2 regions of the Streptosporangium sp. NPDC053982 genome follow, and region 1 is predicted to be linked to the other one. Evidence: riboswitches for the same ligand, from Rfam matches in the RefSeq annotation. Region 1 holds a riboswitch; the other holds the start of a gene.
What was found. Region 1 has a riboswitch for cobalamin ahead of ACZ6W9_RS08555 (ribonucleoside-diphosphate reductase subunit alpha). Riboswitches for the same ligand answer to the same signal wherever they lie in the genome.
Positions count from the first base shown of each region.

Region 2: it holds a riboswitch for cobalamin, as region 1 does, so the genes downstream of both, ACZ6W9_RS03435 (CbtB domain-containing protein) here and ACZ6W9_RS08555 (ribonucleoside-diphosphate reductase subunit alpha) in region 1, are expected to answer to the same signal.

Region 1 covers NZ_JBVJKQ010000004.1:238,094-244,801, forward strand. Annotated here, with positions in the region: gene ACZ6W9_RS08540 (hypothetical protein) at 120-395, shown strand; gene glmS (glutamine--fructose-6-phosphate transaminase (isomerizing)) at 408-2,228, shown strand; gene ACZ6W9_RS08550 (Bug family tripartite tricarboxylate transporter substrate binding protein) at 2,325-3,443, shown strand; cobalamin riboswitch at 3,442-3,642, shown strand; gene ACZ6W9_RS08555 (ribonucleoside-diphosphate reductase subunit alpha) at 3,851-6,076, shown strand; gene ACZ6W9_RS08560 (ribonucleotide-diphosphate reductase subunit beta) at 6,141-6,708, shown strand, end outside.
Region 2 covers NZ_JBVJKQ010000002.1:134,198-140,905, forward strand. Annotated here, with positions in the region: gene ACZ6W9_RS03410 (cobyrinate a,c-diamide synthase) at 1-207, opposite strand, end outside; gene cobO (cob(I)yrinic acid a,c-diamide adenosyltransferase) at 201-797, opposite strand; gene ACZ6W9_RS03420 (magnesium chelatase subunit D family protein) at 799-2,895, opposite strand; gene ACZ6W9_RS03425 (histidine phosphatase family protein) at 2,892-3,476, opposite strand; gene ACZ6W9_RS03430 (CbtA family protein) at 3,482-4,270, opposite strand; gene ACZ6W9_RS03435 (CbtB domain-containing protein) at 4,279-4,470, opposite strand; adenosylcobalamin (AdoCbl) riboswitch at 4,473-4,620, opposite strand; gene ACZ6W9_RS03440 (ribose-phosphate diphosphokinase) at 4,657-5,601, opposite strand; gene ACZ6W9_RS03445 (lytic transglycosylase domain-containing protein) at 5,643-6,656, opposite strand.

The sequences.
Region 1 (6,708 bases):
TATGAGAGACTACTCACCGTCCCAGGGTGCGGGCGTCGTACGGCATAAGGGGGGATCTCTGCCCGGAAGCGGGCAGGAAAATTGGTAATTGACGTTGGTTATGCGTATGGTCCTGCCCTGTGGCCACGGCATGGCAGCACCATGAGGAGCTGATTACCCATCTGGTCCGGACGAGCTCCCTCGGTCCGGGCGAGGCGGCGCGGGTCGTGGCGGACGTGCTGGCCTACTTCTCCGAGCCCGTCGAGGAGTTCGTCCGGCGTCGTCACGCCGAGCTCAAGGCCAAGGGGATGGTCAACGACCAGATCTTCCCCCGGATCGCCGCAGAGCTGCCCGCCCGCCGTGTCGCGGCACCCCAGCTCACCCTGCGCCAGCTGCGCCGGATCGTCTACGGGTAAGGAGTGCGACACATGTGCGGGATCGTGGCCTATGTGGGGCCGAAGGACGCGGCGCCGATTCTTCTGGAGGGCCTCGCGCGGCTGGAGTATCGCGGCTACGACTCGGCGGGGCTGGTGGTCTCCAACAGGGGCCTGAAGACGCGCAAGGTCAAGGGCCGGGTGGGCGACCTGGCCGCCGTGGTGCCCGCGCGTTTCAAGGGCACCCTGGGCATCGGGCACACCCGCTGGGCCACCCATGGCGCGCCCAGCGACGCCAACGCCCACCCCCACCTTTCCACCGACGAGCGCGTCGCGGTCGTGCACAACGGCGTCATCGAGAACGCCGACGAGCTGCGCGCCAAACTGGAGGCCGACGGCGCGGTCTTCGTCTCCGAGACCGACACCGAGGTGCTGGCGCATCTGATCGCCCGCACCGTCGAGGAGTCCGACTCGCTGGAGGAGGCGGTCCGCACCGCGCTCAAGCGGATCGTCGGCACCTACGGCATCGCGGTGATCGACGCCCGGCGGCCCGGTGAGGTGGTCGTGGCCCGCAACGGCAGCCCGATCGTGCTGGGCATCGGCGAGAAGGAGATGTTCGCCGCCTCCGACGTCGCGGCCCTGGTCCGCTACACCCGCCAGGTGGTCCACCTGGAGGACGGCGAGCTCGCTGTGCTGCGGGCCGACGGCTTCACCACCTTCGGCGGCGACGCGCGGGAGACCGCCAAGGAGCCGCTGACCGTCGACTGGGAGGCCGGGCACTACGACACCGGCGGCTACGAGCACTACCTGCTCAAGGAGATCTCCGAGCAGCCCGAGACGGTGGCCCGCACGCTGCGCGGCCGCCTCGACGACCGCTTCCACATCGCCCACCTGGGCGGCCTCAACATGGACGCGCGGGAGAGCCGGTCGTTCCGCCGCGTGAAGATCATCGGCTGCGGGTCCGCCTACTACTCCGGCCAGATCGGCGCCCAGCTCATCGAGGAGCTGGCGCGCATCCCGGCCGACGCCGAGCCGGCCAGCGAGTTCCGCTACCGCAGCCCCGTGGTGGAGCCCGACACCCTGTACGTGGCGATCAGCCAGTCGGGGGAGACCTACGACACCCTCGCCGCCGTCCAGGAGCTCAAGCGCAAGGGCGGGCGGGTGCTCGGCATCGTCAACACCGTGGGCAGCGCGATCGCCCGCGAGTGCGACGGCGGCCTGTACCTGCACGCGGGTCCCGAGGTGTCGGTGGCCAGCACCAAGGCGTTCACCTCGACCGCGGTGGCGTTCGCGCTGCTCGCGCTGCACCTGGGCCGGGTGCGCGACCTGTCCCCGGCCGACGGCCGCCGCGTCTGCGAGGGCCTGCGGCGGCTGCCCGGCCAGATCGAGGAGATCCTCGCGCTGGAGCCGCAGATCAAGGAGCTGGCGGCCAAGTACGCCGACACGGCGAGCATGATGTTCGTGGGCCGGGTCCGCGGCTACCCGGTGGCCCGCGAGGGCGCGCAGAAGCTCAAGGAGATCTCCTACGTGCACGCCGAGGCCTACCCGGCCAGCGAGCTCAAGCACGGGCCGCTGGCGCTGATCGGCCCGGAGACGCCGACCGTGGCGATCGTCCCCGACGACGAGCTGCTGGACAAGAACCTCACCACCCTGGGCGAGATCCGGGCGCGCGGCGGCCGGGTGCTCATGGTCGGGCACCGTACGGCGGACCCGAAGCTGGCCGACGACTGCGTGGTGGTGCCGAAGAACGAGATCGAGCTGGACCCGATCCTGCTGACGATCCCGCTCCAGCTGCTGGCCTACCACGCCGCCGTGGCGCTGGGCCGCGACGTCGACAAGCCCCGTAACCTCGCCAAGAGCGTCACCGTGGAGTGAGCCTGCCGTCCCTCCTCCCGGCGAGGCCGCCATATGTCACAGAAAGTGACATAGGTGTAACCTGAGGTATCGGGGGTCTCGGGGGGAGGGCGCGTCGTGCACCGCAGGCGGTTCTTCTCGTTCGCCGCCGGGCTCGCCGTCCTCGGCTGCTGCGGCGGCTGCGGCGGTCCGGACAGGCCGTTCACGGCCATGCTGACCCTCATCGTGCCCGCCGCCCGCGGGCACGACTGGGATCCCCTCGCCCGCGGCATGGCGGCCGTCGCGGGCGCCGAGGGGCTGGTGCGGGCGGCCGGGGTGGAGAACCGTCCGGGTGGCGCGGCGGGCGTCGCCCTGGAGGCGCTCGCCTCCCATGGGGCGCCCTACGGGACACCGTACGGGTCGCGGTCCGGGGCGCCGTCCGGGACGGCGTCCCGTGAGCGGTCCGCCCGCGACCCGCTCTCCCGCGAGCCGTTCTCCCGAGATGGGAGGCTGCTCCTCGCCGGGATGCCCGCGGTGGCCGGGGCGGAGATCGCCGACACCGCCGCCGTGGTCGACTCCACCACCCCGCTGGCCCGGCTGGCCGGCGACTGGGCGGCCCTGATCGTTCTGCCCGGCTCCCGCCTGCGCTCCTTCGAGGACCTCGCCGCGCTGCTGCGCCGCGACCCGGGCGGGCTGGTGATGGGCGGGCGCCTGGAGGGCGGCTCCGACCACGTGCTCTACGGCATGATCGCCAAATGCCTCGGGGCGGACGCCAGGCTGCTGCAGTACGCGGGATACCCCGCCGCCGCCGACGCCGTCGAGGCGCTCCGCGACGGCCGGGTGGGCGCGATCCTGGGCTCGGCGCGCTCCTTCACACGCGAGATCGCCGCCGGTCGCCTGCGGCCGCTGGTGGTCTCCTCCGCCGAGCGGCTCCCCGGGATCGACGCGCCGACGCTGATGGAGATGGACGTCCGGCTGGAGTACACCGACTGGTGCGGGGTGTTCGGCCCGCGGGGCATGAGCCCGGACGACCGGGACCGGGCCGTGGCCCTGTGCGACGCCCTCGACGCCTCGCCGCGCTGGCGGTCCCTGTGCGAGGCCGGGGGCTGGAGCCGGATCTACCTCAGCGGCGACGACTTCCGCCAGTGGCTGTCCGGCGAGACCGGCCGGGCCCGTGACGTGCTCCGTGATCTCGGTTTGCTCAAAGCCTTCGCCACAACCTGTTGGGGTAGTTGCGTCCGAAGCCACTACATGTAGGATCCTCGTCGTTGCCGGCTCGCCTTCCGCGTGGAGGCGAGGCAAGAGGGAACCCGGTGCGAATCCGGGGCTGCCCCGCAGCGGTGAACGGGAACGACCGCCGTCAGGAGCACTGGGCCATGTGCCCGGGAAGCGACGGCCAGTAGGCATGCGCCAGGCGCCCGTGAGTCCGAAGACCTGCCGGTGACGGGAAAGACGGGAGAAGGGGACCGGGCCGGGCGCCGGGGCCGCGTGAGGCGGCCCGGGGCGCGCGGCGCGGCCGCCTCTCCCGGCACAGATGTCCAGGGCCTCGAGGGTGGGCCCGCGGACGAGGCGGTCCGGCATGCCCGCGAACCGTTCTCCGACGCGTGCCCTTGACCCGGCGGGAGCCCTACGGGAAGAGCACCGAGCACGCCAGGAGGAAGCACGTGGCACCGATCGTGACCGAGGCAGCCGAGACGGCCGAGGGGACCGGGCAGGCACGCGAGGATCTGGCCGGCCGCCGGCTGGCCATCGAGGAGGCCGCCGCCCGGGTGGTCGCCGATCCGGAGAACTCCAGGGTCGCCGCCGGCCTGCTGGCCGGGCTGATCGCCGACGAGGCCGCCGCCCACGGCGTGCGGACCTTCGCCGGGTCCGTCGCCGCCGCCCACGCCGCCGGGCTGCTGCAGGACGGCTTGGCCGCCTTCGTCGCGGCGCACGCCGCCGAGCTGGACGCCCTCGTCGACGACGCCGCCGACGCCCGGTTCGAGTACTTCGGCCTGCGCACGGTCTACGACCGCTACCTGCTGCGCCACCCCGAGACCCGCGGCGTGCTGGAGCGCCCGCAGCACTTCTTCCTGCGGGTGGCGTGCGGCCTGTCGGAGACGGTGGAGGAGGCCGCCGAGCTGTACCGCCTCATGTCCACCCTGTCCTACCTGCCCAGCTCGCCCACCCTGTTCAACTCCGGCTCCCGCCGCCCCCAGCTGTCCTCCTGCTTCCTGCTCGACTCGCCCCGCGACGAGCTGGAGGCGATCTACGAGCGGTACGGGCAGATCGCGCGGCTGTCGAAGTACGCCGGGGGCATCGGCGTCTCCTGGACCCGGATCCGCTCGCGCGGCTCGCTGATCCGCGGCACCAACGGCCACTCCAACGGCGTCGTGCCGTGGCTGCGCACCCTGAACTCGAGCGTCGCCGCGGTCAACCAGGGCGGCCGCCGCAAGGGCGCGGCCTGCGTCTACCTGGAGACCTGGCACGCCGACATCGAGGACTTCCTGGAGCTGCGCGACAACACCGGTGAGGAGTCACGCCGCACGCACAACCTCAACCTCGCCAACTGGATCCCCGACGAGTTCATGCGCCGCGTCGAGGCCGACGGCACCTGGTCGCTGTTCGACCCCAAGGAGGTCCCGTACCTCACCGACCTGTACGGCGAGGCGTTCGACGCGGCCTACCGCGCCGCCGAGGCCGAGGGCCGGTACGTCCGCCAGGTCCCGGCCCGCGCCTTGTACGGCCGGATGATGCGCACCCTCGCCCAGACCGGCAACGGCTGGATGACCTTCAAGGACGCCGCCAACCGCACCTCCAACCAGACGGCCCTCCCCGGGAACGTCATCCACCTGTCGAACCTCTGCACCGAGATCCTGGAGGTCACCGGCGACGCCGAGACCGCCGTGTGCAACCTCGGGTCGATCAACCTGGCCGCCCACCTCGACGGCGGGCGGATGGACTGGGAGCGGCTGCGCTCCACCGTCCGCACCGCCGTACGGTTCCTGGACCGCACGATCGACCTGGGCTTCTACCCGACCCCCGAGGCCGAGGCCGCCAACCGCAGGTGGCGGCCGATCGGGCTGGGCGTGATGGGCCTGGCCGACGTGTTCTTCACGCTGCGGCTGCCGTTCGACTCCCCGGAGGCGCTGGAGCTGTCCACCCGGATCTCCGAGGAGATCGCGCTCGCCGCCTACGCCACCTCCTCCGACCTGGCCGTCGAGCGGGGCCGCCACCCCTCCTACGACGAGACCCGCGCCGCCCGCGGCGTGCTGCACCCCGACCACTACGACGCCGGGCGGTCGGCGGAGTGGGCGGCGCTGCGGGCCAGGATCGCCGGGACGGGTCTGCGCAACTCGCTCATGGTCGCGATCGCGCCCACCGCGACCATCGCCTCCATCGCCGGCTGCTACGAGTGCATCGAGCCACAGGTCTCCAACGTCTTCAAGCGCGAGACCCTCTCGGGGGAGTTCCTCCAGGTCAACCGCTACCTGGTCCGCGACCTCACCGAGCGCGGCCTGTGGACCCCGCAGGTCCGCGACGCGATCAAGCGGGCCGACGGCTCGGTCCAGGACGTCCCCGGCGTCCCCGGCGACCTGAAGGCGCTCTACCGCACCGCCTGGGAACTGCCGCAGAAGGCGCTCATCGACCTGGCCGCCGCGCGCATGCCGTACATCGACCAGTCGCAGTCGCTGAACCTCTTCATGGCCACGCCGACCATCGGCAAGCTCTCCTCGATGTACGCCTACGCCTGGAAGCGCGGTCTGAAGACGACCTACTACCTGCGGTCCCGCCCGGCGACCCGGATCGCGCAGACCACCGTGGCCCGCGCCGCCGCCTCCGACGCCTCCGTTCCGGAGGCCGTCGCCTGCTCGCTGGAGAACCCCGAGTACTGCGAGGCCTGCCAGTAGGGACCGCCCCGGCTCCTCGTCCCACCCGAACCTCTTCACCCGGAACCCACGGAGGGCTCTCCCGATGCTGCTCGACCCCGGAATGGACCTCACGCTGCGCCCCATGCGCTACCCGGACTTCTACGAGCGCTACCGCGCCGCGATCCGCAACACCTGGACCGTCGAGGAGGTGGACCTCTCCTCCGACCTGCCCGATCTCGCCAGGATGACGGCCGAGGAACGCCACCTGATCAACCGGCTCGTCGCCTTCTTCGCCACCGGCGACTCGATCGTGGCCAACAACCTGGTCCTCAACCTCTACCGGCACGTCAACGCCCCCGAGGCGCGGCTGTACCTCAGCAGGCAGCTCTTCGAGGAGGCGGTGCACGTCCAGTTCTACCTGACCCTGCTGGACACCTACCTGCCCGACCACGACGAGCGGGTGCGCGCCTTCGCCGCGGTCGAGCACATCCCCTCGATCCGGGACAAGGCCGAGTTCTGCTTCCGGTGGATCGACTCTCTCGGCGGGCTGGACCGCCTGGAGACGCGCGAGGACCGGCGGGCGTTCCTGCTCAACCTGATCTGCTTCGCGGCGTGCATCGAGGGGCTGTTCTTCTACGGCGCCTTCGCCTACGTCTACTGGTTCCGCTCCC
Region 2 (6,708 bases), on a different contig from region 1:
CTCCTCGCCCACCAGCCACGGATCGAGGTTGCGTCCCGGGCGCCCGCTGGCCAGGGCGTGGTAGCCGGGATCGATGTAGTCGGGGCCCACCTTGTGGGGCGAGACCCGCAGGCCCCGGCTCCGCAGCGCGGCCATCAGGCCGGTGGCCACCGTCGTCTTGCCGCCGCCCGAGGCGGGCGCGGCGACGACCAGCCGGGGCACTACCACTCGATGCCCTTCTGCCCCTTCTGCCCGGCGTCCATGGGATGGCGGACCTTGCCCATCTCGGTCACCAGGTCGGCGGCCTCGACCAGCCGTTGCGGGGCGTCCCTACCGGTGATCACGACGTGCTGCGCGCCCGGCCTGCCGGTGAGCGTCTCCACCACGTCGTCGAGGTCCAGCCAGCCCCATTTGAGCGGGTAGGTGAACTCGTCCAGCACGTAGAAGCGGTAGGTCTCGGCCGCCAGGTCGCGTTTGATCTGCGCCCAGCCCTCGCGGGCGTCATCGGAGTGGTCGGCGCCCGGCCGCTGGATCCACGACCAGCCCTCGCCCATCTTGTGCCAGGCCACCGTGCCGCCCTCGCCGCTGTCACCCAGGACCCGCAGCGCGCGTTCCTCGCCCACCCGCCACCTGGCGGACTTCACGAACTGGAACACCCCGACCGGCCAGCCCTGGTTCCAGGCGCGCAGCGCCATCCCGAAGGCCGCGGTGGACTTGCCCTTGCCCGGCCCGGTGTGGACCATCAGCAGCGGCCGGTTGCGCCGCTGCCTCGTGGTCAGGCCGTCGTCCGGCACGACGTCCGGTTTTCCCTGGGGCATCTCACACCGCCTTCCGGTGGTCGCGGACCACCGATCCGAGGTCCTCCAGCGGTACGGCGGGCGCGCCCAGCAGGGCCGCCAGCCGCCGCGCCAGTCCGAGCCTGACCGGACCGCTCTCGCAGTCGACGACCACGCTCGCCACGCCCCGCAGCGACCCGGCGGCGCGCTCCACGTCCCCTCCCGCGGTCGCCCGCCCGTCGGTGACCAGGACCAGCAGCGGACGGCGCGCGGGATCGCGCACGCCCTCCAGGCGCAGCACCTCCGCGGCCTTCGCCAGCCCCGCGGCCAGCGGGGTGCGGCCCCCGGTCGGAAGCGTCCGCAGCCGGGCCGCGCCCGTCTCCACGGACGACGTCGGCGGCAGGTCCAGCCGGGCCGAGCCGCCCCGGAAGGTGACCAGGCCGACCTTGTCCCGGCGCTGGTAGGCGTCCAGCAGCAGGCTCAGCACGGCGGTCTTCACCGCGGTCATGCGTTTCCTCGCGGCCATCGAGCCGCTGGCGTCGACCACGAACAGGACGAGGTTGCCCTCCTTGCCCTCGCGGACCTTCTCCCGCAGGTCGCCCGCGCGCAGCACCAGCCCGGCCGACCGCCGTCCCCGCCGTGCCTGGTGCGGGGCCGCGGCCAGGAGGGTCGCGGGCACGTGCAGGTCACGGGCCCTGCCCTCCGGCAGGCGGGAGCCGGTGCTCCGGCCCCGCCCGGTGCGGGCCCGCGAGCGGCGTCCGGCGGCGCCTTCGCCCACACCGGGTACGGCCAGCAGGCGCACCCGGTACGGCGCGGCGGCGCCGGCCGTTTCCAGGGAAGGGCGTCCGGGACCCGGGACGACCGGTTCCGAGCCGGGTCCGGCCTGTGCCGGACCCTGAGAGGCCCGTCCCGGATCCGTCGCGGACGGGTCCGGTCCCGGTGCGGCCGGTTCAGGACCCCGATCAGCCGGTTCCGGCCCCCGGCCGGCGGACTCCCCCCGGCCTTCCGGGTCACCCGGGCCGGGTTCGGGGCGCCTTCCCGGTTCCTCCGGGCCGCCGCGCGGACCGGTTTCCGGAGGCGTTCCCCCCGGCGGTCCGGGGGGCGGCTCGTCGTCGTCCCCGGAGGTCCGTTCCAGCACCTCCTCCAGCCTGTCCTCATCCAGTCCCGGCGCGTCGAACGGGTCGCGCCGCCGCCGGTGCGGCAGGGCCAGCCGCGCCGCGGCCCGGACGTCCTCCACCTCCACGGCAGTCCGGCCGTGCCAGGCCGCGTGCGCGATCGCGGCGTGGGCGGCGACCAGATCGGCGCGCAGGCCGTCCACCTCGAACTCCGCGCAGACGGCCGTGATCTGCCGCAGCCGGGCGTCGGGCAGGCGGACCGAGGCGAGCAGTTCGCGCGCCGCGGCGATCCGCCCCGCCAGCTCCGCCTCCCGCCCGGCCCACCGCTCGGCGAATCCGGTGGGCGAGGACTCGAAGGCCAGCCTCCGGCGGACCACCTCGGCCCGCTCGTCCGGATCGCGCGACGCCCTCACCTCGACGGTCAGCCCGAACCGGTCGAGCAGCTGCGGCCGCAGCTCGCCCTCCTCCGGGTTCATGGTGCCGACCAGCAGGAAGCGGGCCGCGTGCCGTACCGACACCGACTCACGCTCGACGTAGCAGGTCCCCAGGGCGGCCGCGTCGAGCAGCAGGTCGACCAGGTGGTCGTGGAGCAGGTTGACCTCGTCGACGTAGAGCACCCCGCGGTGCGCGGCCGCCAGCAGACCCGGCTCGAACGCCTTCACCCCTTCGGTGAGCGCCCGTTCGAGGTCCAGCGAGCCGACCAGCCGGTCCTCCGAGGCGCCGACCGGCAGTTCCACGAGCGACGCCGCCCGCCGTACCCGCTCCGTGTCCGGAGCGTCCGGAGCGTGCGGGCCGTCGGGGCAGCCGGGGTCGGGCGCGGCCGGGTCGCAGGCGAAGCGGCAGCCGCGGACGACGTCGACGGCCGGAAGCTGGGCCGCCAGGGCCCGCACGATCGTCGACTTGGCGGTGCCCTTCTCTCCGCGCACCAGCACCCCGCCCACCCGTGGGGAGACGGCGTTGAGGATCAGCGCCAGCTTGAGGTCGTCGAGGCCGACCACGGCGCTGAAGGGATAGGTGACGGTCAAGTGACGACCTTCCGGTTGACGTGGGCGACGCGCCAGCCGCCGCGTACGGGGACGAGTTCGGTGGTCGAGAGCGGCGCCACGTCGAACCGCGCGGTCGCCGCCGGGCCGAGGCCGAGCGCGTGGCCCAGCGCCGCCCTGATGACCCCGACGTCGCAGATGACGACGGCGTCGGCCGCGGCGGCGTCGAGCCACCGGGCCACCCGGGCGGCGAGACGGGCCAGGCTCTCCCCGCCGTGCGGGGCCGCCTCCGGGTCGCCGAGCCACGCGGCGAGACCGCCCGGCTCCGCCTCGGCGACCCGCGCGTACGGCAGGCCGCGCCAACGACCGGCGTCCGCCTCGGCGAGCTCCGGCGCGTCGAGCGCCTCGCACCCGAGGGCGGCGGCGGTCTGCCGCGCGGCCGTGACCGGCGCGACCCAGGTCACGGCCGCGGTCCACGCGGGGGCCGGGCTCCCCGCCTTCCGCGGTCCCACGGCCTTCCGCAGGCTCGCGGCCTTCCGCAGGCTCGCCGCGTCGGCGGGCTCGTCCGTCGGGAAGCACGCCGAACGCGTGCCGGGCGTGCCGGCCTGCCGGAGGAACAGCATCCCGTTCAGCCGCTCGACGCGGCCGGCGAGAGCGCGGACCGCCCCGCCACCCGGTCACTGACCCAGCCGAACAGCACACCGAAGGCCGTCCAGAAGACGAGTTGCGTGCCCAGCGAGACCAGCCGGAAGTCCCACAGCAGCGAGGCGGGGAACCCGCCGGGAACCTCGTCGACCGCCGGCAGCAGCAGCCACGCCGCGACGACGGGCACCAGGAACGCGACGCCGGCCGCAACCCGGCGCTGCCATGGTCCGGCGGTGACCCTTCTGGCGGTGGCCACCGCCACGGCCACGGCCGCCAGCCCGACGATGATCATCACCACGTACAGGGCCGTCCGGCTGTTGATCGTCTCGGGGTCGCCCACCGCCGGTGGGTTGGCCGGATATTTCAGGAAAGGCACGAGAATGACCGCGACGAACGCCGTCGCCGCCGCGGCGAGCGCCAGCGCGCCGTCACCGCGGGGCCCGAACCGGCCGCGCAGGCCGGCGAACACGAGGGCGAACACCCCGCCCGCGGCCAGGCCGTACAGCCCGGTCGCGAGGAAGAGCCCGGCCTTCTGCACGGGCCGGCTGACGACGGCCCCCTCACCGTGGTCGTGTCCCGCCGCCCCGGCGTGGTCGTGACCGGCCTCCCCGGCGGACGCGGGCCCGGTTCCGGGTCCGGCCGCCGCCGCGGCCTCCTCCAGGGCGATGGCGGCGTCCACACGCGGTTCTCCGAGGACGAAGGCGAACGCGCCCGCGACGAATCCGGCCAGGAGCCCTACGAGCAGGCCCCTGACCAACAGGGTGCGGATCATTTCCGCCCCTAGTGACAGGGCACGCCGAGCAGATGCCGCCCGTCGTGCATGAGTTCGTGAAGGAACGTGCCGGTCTGCGAGATCGCGCCGTTGTCCATCAGAACCAGGTAGGCGATCAGCAGCAGCACCGGTACGGCCAGCAACAGCCAGGGGCGCAGGCGCGGCAGGGGTATCGCGGAAGGAGCGGAGATATCGCTCATCAGTGCCTCCTCAGGGATGACGCGTCCCGGTCAGTGAGGTCACGATCGCCCGAGCGACCTGGCTCCCGGGATCTCAGTCCCGGATACAGTGGCGCGTCCGCACCGGCATCTCACCGGATTTCCCTCGGACAACCGTGAAATCTACCGGAACGTATATCTTTCCCCCGATAACGTCAACAGCCGCGATCAGGAGGCGTCGAACAGGGCGCTGACCGACTCGCCGTCGTGGATGCGGCGCATGGCCTCGGCGAACGCCGGGGCGACCGACAGGACACGCAGCTTGGACCCGGGCGCGGCCTCGGGGACCGGCACGGTGTCGGTGCAGACGATCTCCTCGACCTCGGGCCGGCCGCCGATGCGGTCCACGGCCCCGGCGGTGAAGAGACCGTGCGTGCAGGCCACCCGCACCGAGCCGGCCCCGAGGTCGCGGAGCCGGTCGAGCAGTTCGAGCACGGTCGTCCCCCGCGCGATCTCGTCGTCCACGACGATGACGTCCCGGCCCGCGACGTCGCCGATCACCGAGCCGATGACGACGCGGTCGTCGCTGAGCCGCTGCTTGGCGCCCATCGCGACGCCGACGCCCAGGAGCCGGGCGAAGGCCGCGGCCTGCTTGGCGTAGCCGAGGTCGGGGGAGACGGCGACGGTGTTCGACAGGTCGTACCGGCGGAAGTACGCCGCCAGCTCGCGCAGGGCGTGCAGGTGGTCCACCGGGACGCTGAAGAAACCGTGCACCTGCGGGGAGTGCAGCGCCATCGTGAGCACCCGGTCCGCCCCCGCGGTCACCAGCAGGTCGGCGACCAGGCGTCCCCCGATGGAGATGCGCGGGGCGTCCTTCTTGTCCGACCGGGCGTAGGCGTAGTGCGGCATCACCACGGTCGTCCGGGCCGCCGAGGCACCCCGGGCGGCGTCCAGCATCAGGAGCAGCTCGACGAGGTTCTCCTGGACCGGCGGGACGAGGGGCTGGATGATGAAGACGTCCCGCTCCCTGCAGTTGGCCTGCAGCTGCGCCTCCAGGCAGTCGTTGGCGAAGCGGGTGACCCGGACCGGGTGCAGCGGCGTCCCGAGGTGGGAGCAGATGCCGGCGGCCAGCCGGGGGTGGGCGCCGCCGCCGAACACGGTGATGTCTCGCACTGACCCGCTCCTCATCCGCTTCCAGACCCGGCGGCGCCGGGTCAGGGGCCGCTGATGCGGCGCTCGCCCTTCGTGGTGATGACGAACACCTGCCAGTTGTAGTACGCGTAGTAGTTGCGCGGGTCCCGCTTCATCTGACGGGCGTGCAGCAGGATGGCGTCGACGTACGCCGTGGAGTGGTTGTAGGCGTACAGCGCCCGCCGGTAGTCGCGGGGCGCGCCCGAGGCGTGGAGGTAGTTGGCGGCGGCCATGACGGCGTCCCCGGGGTCGTGGATGTCGCCGCCCATGCCGTACGCCTTCCACGTGCCCGGCATGAACTGCATCGGGCCCTTCGCCCCCACGTAGCTCGGCGAGCGCACCCGGCCGAACTTCGTCTCGGCGAACATCACCGACGCCAGGACCTCCCACTCGACGCCGAACCGCCGCTCGGCCTTCTTGAAGTGGCCGAGGAGGGCGGAGGCGGCCGGCGGCTCCTCGATGCGGAACTTCGAGGCGTCCTTGACCGGGTGGGCCAGCGCCAGCAGCCCGCGGATGGCGGTCGTGTTGTCGCGGGCCTCGGCGGCGAGCCGGGCCGGCAGCCGGGCGAAGGCGCGGGAGGCCACACCGGGGTTGCGGGCGGTGAAGCGGTAGATCCGCTGCTGGTACAGCGCCTCCAGCACGACCGCCCGCGGCGGGCGGCCCTTCGCGGTCCCGCCACCGGTCCCGCCGGTCCCTCCGCCGGTCCAGTCGTCGACGGCGTCGTGGAGCCGCCGCGTGGTGGTCTCCAGCGCCCTGGCGAGCTTCGCCGGGTCCCGGGGGATCGGCTCGCCGGGGGCGGGCAGGTCCGCCTCGTCCGGCGACGCGGCCCGTCCACCTGCTTCCCCGCCCTCCCCTCCGGACGGCGAGGACCGCGGGGCCGGCGAGGTGCGCTCCGCGGCGGACGCCGGGGCGGACGGGGCCACCGCGGCCGTGCCCGCGGGGTCCGTGCCGCAGGCGGCGAGCGCGGCGACGGCGAGCAGCGCGGCCCAGGGTGCGAGGCGCGCCCGGCGCCGGCCGATCTCCGTACCGCTGTCCATGACGGACAAACTACCGTCACCGGGTCGATGGATCACGGAAACCCGGCGGACG